3 regions of the Bacillus salitolerans genome follow, and region 1 is predicted to be linked to each of the others. Evidence: riboswitches for the same ligand, from Rfam matches in the RefSeq annotation. Region 1 holds a riboswitch; each other region holds the start of a gene.
What was found. Region 1 has a riboswitch for cobalamin ahead of ACFSCX_RS18950 (DUF4430 domain-containing protein). Riboswitches for the same ligand answer to the same signal wherever they lie in the genome.
Positions count from the first base shown of each region.

Region 2: another riboswitch for cobalamin. It lies ahead of ACFSCX_RS20680 (ribonucleoside-diphosphate reductase subunit alpha); the one in region 1 lies ahead of ACFSCX_RS18950 (DUF4430 domain-containing protein).
Region 3: another riboswitch for cobalamin. It lies ahead of ACFSCX_RS24570 (acyl-CoA thioesterase); the one in region 1 lies ahead of ACFSCX_RS18950 (DUF4430 domain-containing protein).

Region 1 covers NZ_JBHUEM010000045.1:227,169-231,348, forward strand. Annotated here, with positions in the region: gene ACFSCX_RS18940 (DUF4430 domain-containing protein) at 1-239, opposite strand, end outside; gene ACFSCX_RS18945 (class D sortase) at 263-901, opposite strand; gene ACFSCX_RS18950 (DUF4430 domain-containing protein) at 867-2,630, opposite strand; cobalamin riboswitch at 2,748-2,933, opposite strand; gene ACFSCX_RS18955 (ATP-binding protein) at 3,036-4,180, opposite strand, start outside.
Region 2 covers NZ_JBHUEM010000052.1:29,732-33,911, forward strand. Annotated here, with positions in the region: gene ACFSCX_RS20675 (putative bifunctional diguanylate cyclase/phosphodiesterase) at 1-1,200, shown strand, start outside; cobalamin riboswitch at 1,694-1,877, shown strand; gene ACFSCX_RS20680 (ribonucleoside-diphosphate reductase subunit alpha) at 2,042-4,180, shown strand, end outside.
Region 3 covers NZ_JBHUEM010000055.1:254,198-258,377, reverse strand. Annotated here, with positions in the region: gene ACFSCX_RS24575 (sensor domain-containing protein) at 1-1,734, shown strand, start outside; gene ACFSCX_RS24570 (acyl-CoA thioesterase) at 1,853-2,326, opposite strand; cobalamin riboswitch at 2,478-2,674, opposite strand; gene ACFSCX_RS24565 (DUF3231 family protein) at 3,170-4,174, shown strand.

The sequences.
Region 1 (4,180 bases):
TCTTGTTTTTGATTGTTCTGTTCTTCCTCTGATCCTGGATGGTCTTTCATTTCTTCCGATTCGCTGTTTTCCTTATCAGAAACAGTTGAATCCAATGTTTCTTTTAGTACAGGAGATTGTGGTTGATCACTCACACTATCAGTTACATGTTCTCTTGCTATATAGTCCTCATTGTGTACATTTCCACAGCCAGTTAGTAAAAGGAAACATACAAACATAGAAGTGAACCAATTTCTCATTCCTAATCATCCCTCATTTTTAATTAATAGGTAGGTGTGGCATATACAATGTATCGTTTTGGCGCATTACCAATCATATGAAATGGATAGCAAGTTATTAAAACTAGTTCTTCTGTTGGATACGTTGGAATAATAATTGTCCGATCATCTTTATCAACAATTTTCGTTTTCGTTATTTTATATGAGAATTTTCCCTCTTCTAATTGAAGAATAACTTCTTCTCCAATATCTAGATCCCCCAATCTCCTAAACACCGTATCTCGATGTCCAGATAAAACGATTTGGTCATTTTCGGTAGGTAAAGCGGTCCCAGGGTAATGGCCGACACCTACGTCTAGTGCGTCTTCATCAATTCCCGCTACAATTGGCAAATTAGCGGCTAATGAAGGGAGTGACAAGATTCCTAATACCTTACTATTAGTCTCAACTGAATTAGAATTAGTATCTTGTACTCTATCATGAAAATCCTCTGATATTTGTAATTGTACAATTGGTTTTTGTACAACTCGATTTGCATGCTCTAAAGCGTTGACTTGGGATTCTGCTTTTGACCATAGGTCAAAGCATCCAATTAATATAAAAAGAAACCCTCCTGCCATAAACAAGAGGGGAGATTTAGTTTTCAGTTTAGATAGTACCTTGTTTTTTTCTATTTGAAACATACATAACAGCTCCAATTAGTAAAAGTAGTAAACCTAAAAGAATAATGTTATATGCATTAGTAGCTGTTTCTGGTAATGGTTTTCCTTCTTGTGTTGGCTGAGGTTCCACCACTGTCTCGTCGTTACTATCAGTAGTTTTCAATGGTAAGTTGTAAAGTGAGCCCTCACCATTTAGGAATAAATGGTATGCTACGACTCCTCTAAAGGCTTGATCAGTTGAGAATACGTCACTTACCTCTCCTCCTTGATAGTCAAAGCCACCATCAGCGTTTTGGAAGGTTAATAAGTAACTCACGATTGACTGACCATTGTTTGAAAAAAGTTCACTCGTTGGATTCATTCCTAAGGCTGTTAATGCAATAATCACTTGAGCAGCCGTAGAGCTATTGTTAACTTTTGAATCTAAGTACTGTGCTGATAGATATTGAACAGCAAGATCAATCTTGGAGTTGACATCTACTTGATTTTTATAGGGAGCAAGTGCCGTTATTACCATTGCTGTCGTATCTATATCACTGCTTTCGCTGCCATCCCATGCCCAGCCACCATCTTGATTTTGATTCTCTATGAGAGAACTAACTAGCTTTTCTCTCGTCCAAGTAGCAGTCTTTGGAACTTCAAATTTAGCACTATCTAAGGCAAGAAGAGCAAAAATAACCCCGTTTAAACCTTGCTTCGTAACATCCCCATTATAAATATGTTCAACTAGGTTATATCCTTCGAAGTCTGTAGGATTCCCTCCTGCTGCTAGTATTCCTAACGTATATCTTTCATAATCCGTTATTCTAGTAAATTGACCTTCACTAGTTGTTACCACATTTTTAACTTCTTCTAAATAGGATGCTGGTATCTCTTTTCCTGCTTTACTAAGCCCAATAACTTCCCATTCACCTATATTATTCGCTAATATATACTTTGTAGCAAGATTAACGGTAGATTGTAGCTTTTCAGAAGTAATAACATCTACTGGTTTTGTTTCCGGTTTTGTTTCAGTTTCTCCTGAATTTTCCTTTTCTGGCGCTGAGGTTTCCCAAGATTCATATTGGAATGTTATCTTATCACCAGATTGTAGCTTATAACTATCTGCACCAACAGTTGCCATTTCTCCATTTACATAGAATGCCCAATAATAAGTACCCTCTGCTGCTAGATTATTTACAGCTGTAATCATTTTTCCATATTCTGATTCACTAAATAGAACATTTTCTACACCTAGAATTACTTGAAGTAGTTCAAATGCCGTTGGTTCATTCAGAAAAGAGACTTCACTAACTTCTTTCATCGTTCCTTTCTCATCATTTCCAATCACATTCAATGATACTGTTTTTTCAGGTGCTACATTCCAATCAATATATTGAAAGGTAAGTTTATCTCCATCTTGAACTATATAACTATCAGCACCCACTTGCGCTGTAATACCATTAATATAAAGCCCCCAATAATGAGTACCCTCTGCCTTTATTTCATTAATGGATGTAATATATTTCCCATATTCACTTTCTTCAAATAGTACATTTTCTGCACCAACAGCATCACTAAGAACATCAAATGCTGTAGCTCCTTCTGGAAAACTAACCTCTTTCTCTAACGTACCACTTTCTTGTGAACCTACGATTGAAACGATACTTGTATTTTCAGCTGCAAATATTGTTGGCTGGTAGCCACTCGATACAAAGGCTATCATTAGAAATAACAAGGTAAAAACTTTCAAACTTCTACTTACTATCATTTCCTTCTCTCCCTTACCATTAGAAATCCAAAAAAAAATCCCCACTGGGAGGGGATGATTCTGTTAAGAGGCAATCAAGGAAAAAAGCCGACTTAACACCCTCCTATCCGCGTAGGCTTTCGGTGTGAAAAACAGGCAGGTCTCCTGGCTCATGATCAACATAATCTACGCCTTCCCATCGTCTGACAGTGACATATTGTAGATTACTACCAATTACAGTGGCGGGACCGCGTCGGTATTTCACCGAACTTCCCTTTTAAATTAACATCATCACATGTTAATACCTATTTTATACACTATGAAATTACATTCATTTTAACAAATAGATTCATATTTTGTCTATGACAAATCTCATTTTGGTTTCTCATGAAACAAGAACATTCGCCAAGAGTAGCCTCAAATCAACTATTTTCGAGGTAAAAAGAAAGAAAATGTCGTACCTTCATTTATTTTGCTATGAACCGAGATATTTCCTTTATGTGCTTCAATAATATTTTTTACGATCGCAAGTCCGAGTCCCGTCCCTGTTTTCCCTCTTGTTCTTGCTTTATCAGCCTTATAAAAACGTTCAAACACAAAAGGTAAATCTTCATTTGGAATCCCCGTACCAGAGTCTTGAACATCTACTTTTAGTCCATCTGACAAGAGTGTAACCCGTACATTAACTTCCCCATTTGTGGATGTGTGTCTTATTGCATTATCAATGAGGTTTGTAAACACTTGTTCCATTCTATCGGGATCAAGGATAAAACTATCCTGACAGTTTTGACAGGTATAAGTAAGGGAAATGGACTTCTCCTTAGCTAAACCATGAAACTTACGAACCACTCGGTCTACAAAATCCTTTATATTGGTATGTTCCTCTTGAAGCTGTATATGCCCTGCTTCCATTCGAGCTAAATCTAATAATTCATTTACTAATCGACCCATTCGAAGGGATTCATCATAAATAACCTGAGCAATTTCCTTTTTCTCTTGTTCTGTTGCTGCGATATCATCAATGATGGCTTCGCTATATCCTTGTAGCATAGATATTGGGGTTCGTAGCTCATGCGAGACGTTTGCAATAAAGTCCTTTCGTAATTTATCTAGTCTTCTTTCTTCTGTCATGTCACGGATAACCGCCACAGCACCACGAATTTGTGTTCCATTATACAAAGGGCCCATTACAATAACCCAATTACGCCCTTGAAAGCTGAGCTCTATTAGTTGTTCACGTTCAGATGAAACTACACGTCCAAAAAGTTCTTTTACTTCTATCGGAACCTCAATGTCTGATCTAGATTCCATTCCTTGTTCATAGTACCATGCTTGTAAGAACCTCTCTGCAGGTGGATTTGAAATTTGCATCATACCATTACGATTTAGCGTAATCACTCCATCTGCCATACTGCTTAAAATACTAAATAATTGTTCTTTCTCATGTCTTAGTGCGTCAATATTTAATTTTAATTGTGTACCCATTTTATTAAAGGCAACGGCAAGTTCGCCTATTTCATCTCTTGTTAGAATAGGAAGCTTCGTTTCAAATCTTCCTTTCGCCATTTGGA
Region 2 (4,180 bases), on a different contig from region 1:
CTCCTTTACTTTGACCTAGATAATTTTAAACGAATTAATGATACGCTCGGACACCATGTAGGTGATGACTTGTTAAAGGAAATAGTCAATCGATTATCTGCAAATTGTCAGGAAGGGACGATTTACAGGCTCGGTGGTGATGAATTTGGATGGGTAATCGACCTCGGTCAAGATCTGTTGGTAGCGGAGCAAAGTGCCAGAAAGCTTCTGAGCTTATTCCAAACAAGCACTCAGTTAGGTACGATGAATATCTATATTTCTCCAAGTGTTGGGATCTCGATCTATCCTATCGACGGCACAACAGCCGAACAATTGCTTAAGCAAGCGGATATGGCCATGTACCGTGCAAAGGAAAATGGGAAAAATACGTATGCCTTTTATAATGCACAAATGTCTAGTGACCAAGAGCAACAGTTTTACCTTGAGGCAGATTTACGAAAAGCGATCAAAAACGATGAGTTTGTGCTTCACTATCAGCCAATTGTAGAGTCGAAAACATTTAAGCTAAAAGGATTTGAGGTTCTCTTAAGATGGGAGCATCCAGACTACCAAGTGGTCCCACCTCATCGATTTATTCCACTTGCAGAAGAGACGAATTTAATTCTTCCAATGGGAGAGTGGGTATTACGGAATGCATGCCTACAAGCAAAGGTGTGGCAGGATACATATCAAACATCTGTGACCGTTGCAGTGAATCTTTCTATTAAACAATTTTTACAAAATGATTTAGCAGATCAAATTAAGCAAATCCTAAAGGAAACGAAGCTATCTCCGGAATTACTAGAATTAGAAATTACTGAGAGTATGACAATGAATGCGATGCATACTCAGGAAGTATTGAAAGAACTCAAGCAAATAGGTGTGAAAGTTGCCATTGATGATTTTGGAACAGGCTACAGTTCTTTTGCTTATTTGAAAAAGTTCTCTGTTGATCAGCTTAAAATTGACCGTAGCTTCATTCGCGATATGGAGAGTGGAGATACTGACCTTGCGATTGTACGGACCATCGTCTCGATGGCGAAGCATCTTCAATTAGAAGTTGTCGCTGAAGGGGTAGAGGAAATAAATCAATTACATGAATTGCAGAAAATGGATTGTGATTTCATCCAAGGCTATTATTTTAGTAAACCTGTTCCTCCTAATGAAGCGGAACAATTCATTAAAAGCCAAATGAAGTTCGGTAAGGTAATAGAAGGGTAACTCTACTTTTTGGCGAATTGGCTCATCGGCAGACTTTGAGCAAAAAAACATACAGGATAAGCGAAAAAGAGGCAGATTTGAGTAAAATCAAGTCTCTTTTTTATATGCTGGGACTTATTTGGCAAATTTATGGCTTCTTCTATGAAAAAGTAGGATGATAATGATGAAATTTTGCATTCTATCAGCAACTTTAGGTAGTTTGTCGGCAAGTTTTATGAATATATCGTCAACTCTAGCATTTTATCATCAACTTTTGGAAATTATCATCAACTTTTCAAAACATCGTCAAGCTTATTAGTTTTATCATCAACTTTGAAAAGAATATCGTCAACTTTCGGACATTTAACAGCAACTTACTAAGTGAAAACAAAAGAGTCCAAATCATTTGTCGAAAAATATCACTTTTTCAGACATTGAACTTTCTACCAAATTAGGGTAAGATTAAATAACACAATATATTGTTGTGTTTATCGAAAAGAAAACTACATATTGATATATGACCGCGAGTTAAGGTGCTATGCTAGCTTAATAGGGAATTTGGTGCAAAGCCAAAACTGTCCCCGCAACTGTAAGTGTGACGAAATGAGTATATACCACTTTGGATGTAAGATCCATGGGAAGGACTCATAGTAGAGTCAAGCACGAGTCAGGAGACCTGCCTTAATTTTTAGCGTTTCATATTCTTCGGGGATTGGGAGGATGAAGCGATGGTTTAACTAGAGTTAAAGCATAGCTTCTATCTTTTCTCTGTTTAATCTATCGTTTTATCCACTCCAATAGGTGAGTGGATTTTTTCGTTTACTGAGAAATTGTATTTAAGGATGAAAAGGAGGAAGAACAGATGCTTCAAACGGCAACAATGATTCATGATGAACAAGGACAATATGAACCTTTTTCAAAAGAAAGAATAACGAGCTTTATTCAAAAAATAGGGGGAAGTTTTCCACAGCTTGATCTGGAAAGCTACACCCAAAAAATAACCAATACCATTCTAAATCGTGAAATATTCACAAAAAAACAGATCACGAATTTATTAGTCCTTGAGGGACTTGCGAATATAAACGAACAGGAGCCAGACTGGACTTACTTTTGTGCACGTGTCTACTTGCATAAACTATACAATGAGGCAGCTACGAATAGAGGTTATGATTCCAAACAAAATTATGGACCTTTTTTACCATTAGTAGAAACACTTGTAGAAATGGGCATCTATCAAAAGTCCTTACTTACAGACTACTCAAAAGAGGAAATTGAATATCTAGGCGCTGTAATCCAGCAAGAGAATGATCATTTATTTACATATATAGGACTACGAACATTATCAGACCGCTATATAGCAAAGGACTATAACAAGAATATATTCGAGCTCCCGCAGGAAAGATTCATGATTATTGCGATGAGTTTAATGAAAAAAGAAGCAAAGGGTGAAAGACTCCACTTAGTAAAAGAAGCTTACTGGGCACTTAGTCAATTAATGATGACAGTAGCAACGCCAACTCTATCAAATGCGGGTAAAACGGTTGGACAGCTATCTAGCTGCTTTATAGATACAGTGGATGATAGCCTCCAAGGCATTTATGACAGTAATACCGATATTGCGAATTTATCGAAATCAGGTGGGGGCATTGGGGTGTACATCGGAAAAATTAGAAGCCGTGGTAGTGATATAAAAGGATACAAAGGGGTATCATCTGGAGTGATCCCATGGATGAAGCAAATTAATAATACAGCTGTTAGTGTTGATCAGCTAGGGCAACGAAAGGGTGCCATTGCTGTTTATTTGGATGTTTGGCACAAGGACATATTTTCTTTCCTCGATTCAAAATTAAACAATGGGGATGAGCGATTACGGACACATGACCTGTTTACGGGGGTGTGCATTCCAGACCTATTTATGGAAAAGGTTGAAGCAAGAGAGGAATGGCACTTATTTGATCCTCATGAAGTAAGAAACGTGATGGGCTACAGCCTTGAAGATTTCTATGATGAAAAAACGGGTAGTGGAAGCTTCCGGCAAAAATACGAGGAATGTGTAAATCACCCAGACCTTTCTTCTGAAAAGGTTCTAGCTATCGACATTATGAAGCGGATTATGATCTCTCAATTAGAAACCGGAACACCGTATATGTTTTATCGAGATGAAGTGAATCGGAAAAATGCCAATGCTCATATTGGAATGGTGTATTGCAGTAACCTATGTACAGAAATTACCCAAAACCAAAGTGCCACAACAGTGGATGAACAATTTACCGAGGATGGAAAGATCATTACTGTCAAAACACCTGGAGATTTTGTCGTTTGTAATTTATCTTCTATTAATCTTGCAAAAGCTGTTAGTAAAAATGCATTAGATCGGCTCATTCCAATCCAAGTGAGAATGCTAGATAATGTCATCGACTTAAATACGATTCCTGTCTTACAAGCACAAATAACCAATCAAAAATACAGATCGATTGGGTTAGGAACGTTTGGGTGGCATCACTTGCTCGCATTAAAGGGTATCAAATGGGAAAGTGAAGAAGCTGTCCATTATGCAAATGAACTTTATGAAAAAATAGCATACTTAACGATTCAGGCAAGCAATGATCTTGCAAAGGAAAAGGGAGCATATCCTGCATTCAAAGATTCTGCATGGCACACGGGTCAGTATTTTGAAAGTAGAGGATATGAAGATGAAAATTGGCAGTCCCTAAAAGAGGACGTTCAAAAATTCGGTATTCGAAATGGGTATTTAATGGCGATTGCACCGAATGCATCTACTTCAATAATTGCAGGAAGCACAGCTAGTATTGATCCAATCTTCCAAAAGCTTTATTCAGAAGAAAAGAAAGATTATAAGATTCCTGTGACCGCTCCAGATTTGAACCCAGATACTTTTTGGCTTTATAAATCTGCCTACCATATTGATCAAGAGTGGAGTATTATGCAAAATGCGGCGAGGCAGCGCCATATTGATCAAGCAATCTCCTTTAATCTTTAT
Region 3 (4,180 bases), on a different contig from region 1:
ATTGACGAGCTACTTTTAAGTAAAGAGATTAGTGAAAAAATAATCGAGGAAAATCCTTGTATGATTTTTGTAAAGGACTGGAACGGGTATTATCTCTTGGCTAATTCGACCTTTGCCGATATGTTTGGTGTAACACCGAAGGACATTATTGGGAAATTAGAAAAGGATTTTAATCCTCTTGCCACAAATATAGAAAAGCGTTTGAAAGAAGACCAGGATATTATGAATGGAACGAAGGATAAAGTTGTTTTTGAGGTTCCCTTTCAGCATTCCAGTGGAGAAACGAAATGGATCCATGCCATTAAAACTCCTATTACTCATAAAGGTAAGAAATATGTTCTTTGTGTATCAACTGATATTACGGATCGGAAACGGAACGAGGAGCTGGTTCACAAGCAGGCCTACTTTGACGATTTAACCGGTTTACCAAACCGTTTAAACTTCTATGATGCCTTAGCTGCTCATCTTGAAAAGTCTAAAGAAACGAACGGAGATTTCTCACTCTTTTTTATCGATTTAGATCGGTTTAAACTCGTTAATGATACGCTCGGACATACGATGGGAGACAAATTATTGCAAAAGGTTTCAATCAGACTTTCAGAATGTATCGATTCTATTGGAGAGGTGTACCGTCTATCGGGTGATGAATTTACGATCATCCTACCAACCGCTGCCTACGAACACGTTAAAACAGTTGCAGAAAAAATCATCAATGAATTGACACGACCTATTTTTATTAAAGATCATGAATTTATTGTAACAGCTAGTATTGGAATTAGTTTATATCCTGTAGATGGATCGGATGTAGAGACATTATTTAAGCGAGCCGATACAGCTATGTACATCGCGAAAGAACATGGAAAAAATACATATAGTTTTTATCAACCAGAACATATTAGAACAACATCTGATCGGTTCATGCTTGAATATCAGCTTAGAAAGGCAGTGGAAAAAAACGAATTCTCCATTTATTTTCAACCTAAAATGAACATCAAAACAGGTAAAATTACAGGGGTAGAAGCACTCATTCGTTGGCAGCATCCTGAGCTTGACATGATTTCGCCGGCAGATTTTATTCCAATCGCCGAAGAGACAGGACTAATTGTATCAATCGGTGAATGGGTACTAGAGGAAGCATGCCGATTAAATAAAGCTTGGCAGGAAGCTGGCTATCCCTCATTAGTTGTTTCAGTTAATTTATCACCCGTTCAATTCAGACACGATGTTATCGGGACCGTGAATCGCGTTTTAGAGAAAACGGGATTAGAAGGCAAGTGGCTAGAGCTAGAAATAACGGAGAACACGTTAATGCGTAATGAGGAATCGGTTATAAAAATATTAAAAACACTGCGAGAACGTGGTATTAAAATCTCGATTGACGACTTTGGAACTGGTTATTGTACACTAAGTTATTTAAAGCATTTACCACTAGACACGTTAAAAATCGCTAGACCTTTTATTCGTGATTTACATCGAGATTTGGTGGATGCAGCCATTGCGACAACACTAATTGAGCTAGGTCATAGTATTAACCTTAATGTCATAGCAGAGGGTGTAGAGGAAGAAAGCCAGCTCCATATTCTGAATGAACATAAATGTGACGAAATACAAGGATACTTAGTTAGTCAACCAAAATCAGAATTAGAACTATTACATTGGATAGAAGAAAATCTGGATGATGATGGAAAGCTGAAGGAACGCTTTAACCTTGAGTTATCGTATAGACATAAATAAGTGAGGCTTTACGATAAGTAGCGACAATATGATGGAAAAACGAAGCAATTGCTTAAAACCTTACTTAAGGGGCAATTGCTTCGTTTTGATTATGAAAGGCTAGCGTCCAGCTGAGGAACTATCGAATCAATGCTCTATTTTTTCGATTCTCTTTACGAGCAGCAGCCGTTTCAAACAGTCTTTTTTCTTCTTCAGTATGAGGTATAACCTTTGGTACGGAAGTTGGTTTTCCATTTTGATCAACAGCTACCATGGTCAGAAACGATTCTGTCGTTAACGTTCTCTTATCAGATAATAAATCAGTTGAGAAAACTTTTACATAGACTTCCATAGAAGTATGGCCCGTTGATGTTACAAATGCTTCTAAACTAAGAGCATTTCCAACGGTGGCAGACGATAAAAAGTCCACAGAATCAATGGATGCTGTCACAACTACATGATTACAGTGCTTCATTGCCGCCAATGCAGCAATTTCATCAATATACGAAAGAACCTTTCCACCGAAAATGGTTTGTAAATGATTTGTATCTGGTGGTAGAACCAGTTTAGTCTGAATGGTTCTTGAGCGTTCTACTGAATAGGCTTGTTCCATCATGGCTTCCCTCCATTAATAAATAATTTTTAAAATGGAATTGAATCTTCACTCTTGAAAGATATCAGCTATATTCAGAAAACGCCGAAGCCTTGCATTATAACTCCATGAACGTTTCATATTGCAACACTCTCCTATCTCCCGTAGGAAAAATTGTGTTCCCTTTATGGCAGGTCTCCTGACTTAGTTTCAACAGTTCTTTACGCCTTCCCATTTCAATATGAAACAGTGGCAAAATCTAACAAAGAACCTAAAGCATCACAGTGGCGGGACCGCGCCGGATTTACACCGACTTCCCTTTTAATCCTTAATTCTCACAATTAAGAAACCATAAAGTATAAAGACATAAAATTGATACTACATCAACATCTTACTATAAACAACTCGATCGTGTCCCAATCAATGTTGTTATACATTTTGTTATGCTCGGAGTTTTGTATGATTTTAAACACGTTTAAATGTATAAATTTCTTTTCCAGATTAACAATAACCGTAGTGTTATCATTTAACACTAACTTCGATGTGGGGGGATATACTTTGAATATTCTTTTAAGGCTAATTACAAGTTTCATTACGCTTGGCACTAAAGTGGCATTTCTACTTAGTAATATTACCTTCAGATTATCGTATTTACTAAGAATGCCAGCTTTAACTTAGTCACTTAAGTATTTTGAAAGTAATCTCTTATTCACATTGTAATGAAAAAGGTAAGTATAGTAATATACTTACCTTTTTCTGTATTTACATGATTGCCATCAAGTCTTTCTCTGGCAAAAATGTCTAGCGCTTCTAGATATACATAACAGGAACTAAATTGAAAAATAATAACCAAGAGGTGATAATATGGAGGAAAATAAGTTAAAGCTTACATCTTCTGAAATCGGAACACTATGGGGAGAGTATGTGAACGGAAGTGCGATAGATATTGTAAATAAATATATGTTTTCAATTATTGAAGACAAGGAGATAAAAGCTACATTTGAGGATGCCATTCAAACATTTGCGAAACAAAAGAAGCAAATCGAAACTTTTATGGTGAATGAAGGGTTTCCAGTTCCAATTGGATTTACTGATTCTGACCTCTATAAAGATAAACCAAGATTATTTACAGATATTTTTTGCTTAAATTACTTACATATCATGACATTACATGGGTTGCTAGGACACATAACCTCTCTAGGTGTTTCTGTTCGAAAAGACCTCAGAGACTTTTATGATTCATGTGATAATGATGCGAAAAAGATGTTTCATCAAACCATTGAATTATTGCTTGAGAAAGGAAATTTTCAAAGAGATCCACTATTTTATCCACCTAATAACCCCGAATTTATATCCACCCAAGATTTCACGGATGGATTTTTTGGAAAAGGAAGAAAGTTAGCAGCTACTGAAATCATTAGTATTTCGTTTAATCTAAAAAAGAGCATTATGGCTAAAACACTTTCTATCGCATTCAGTCAAGTCGCTCATACGAAAGAAGTAAGAAAGTTTTTAACCGATTCTGAACAAACAGCGGATGGTCAAATAAAATCATTTGCAAAAATAATGCAAGCGGATAATTTACCAGTTCCAAAATCATGGGAAACAGAAGTGACGACCACAACGGACTCACCATTTTCAGACAAATTAATGATGTACCATATTGGATTCTTGTTCCAAGCTGCACAAAACTATCATGGGGCGGGATTAGCATCAGCTATGCGAACAGATCTTGTAACAGCTTATGAGGGGACGATTCTGAAAAACTTATGGCTTACAAAAAAATGGTATAACATAATGGTAAAAAATAATTGGTTAGAACAACCGCCTCTTGCTCCTAATAGAAAAGAAATTTCTAAAGAGGTGTAAAGATTC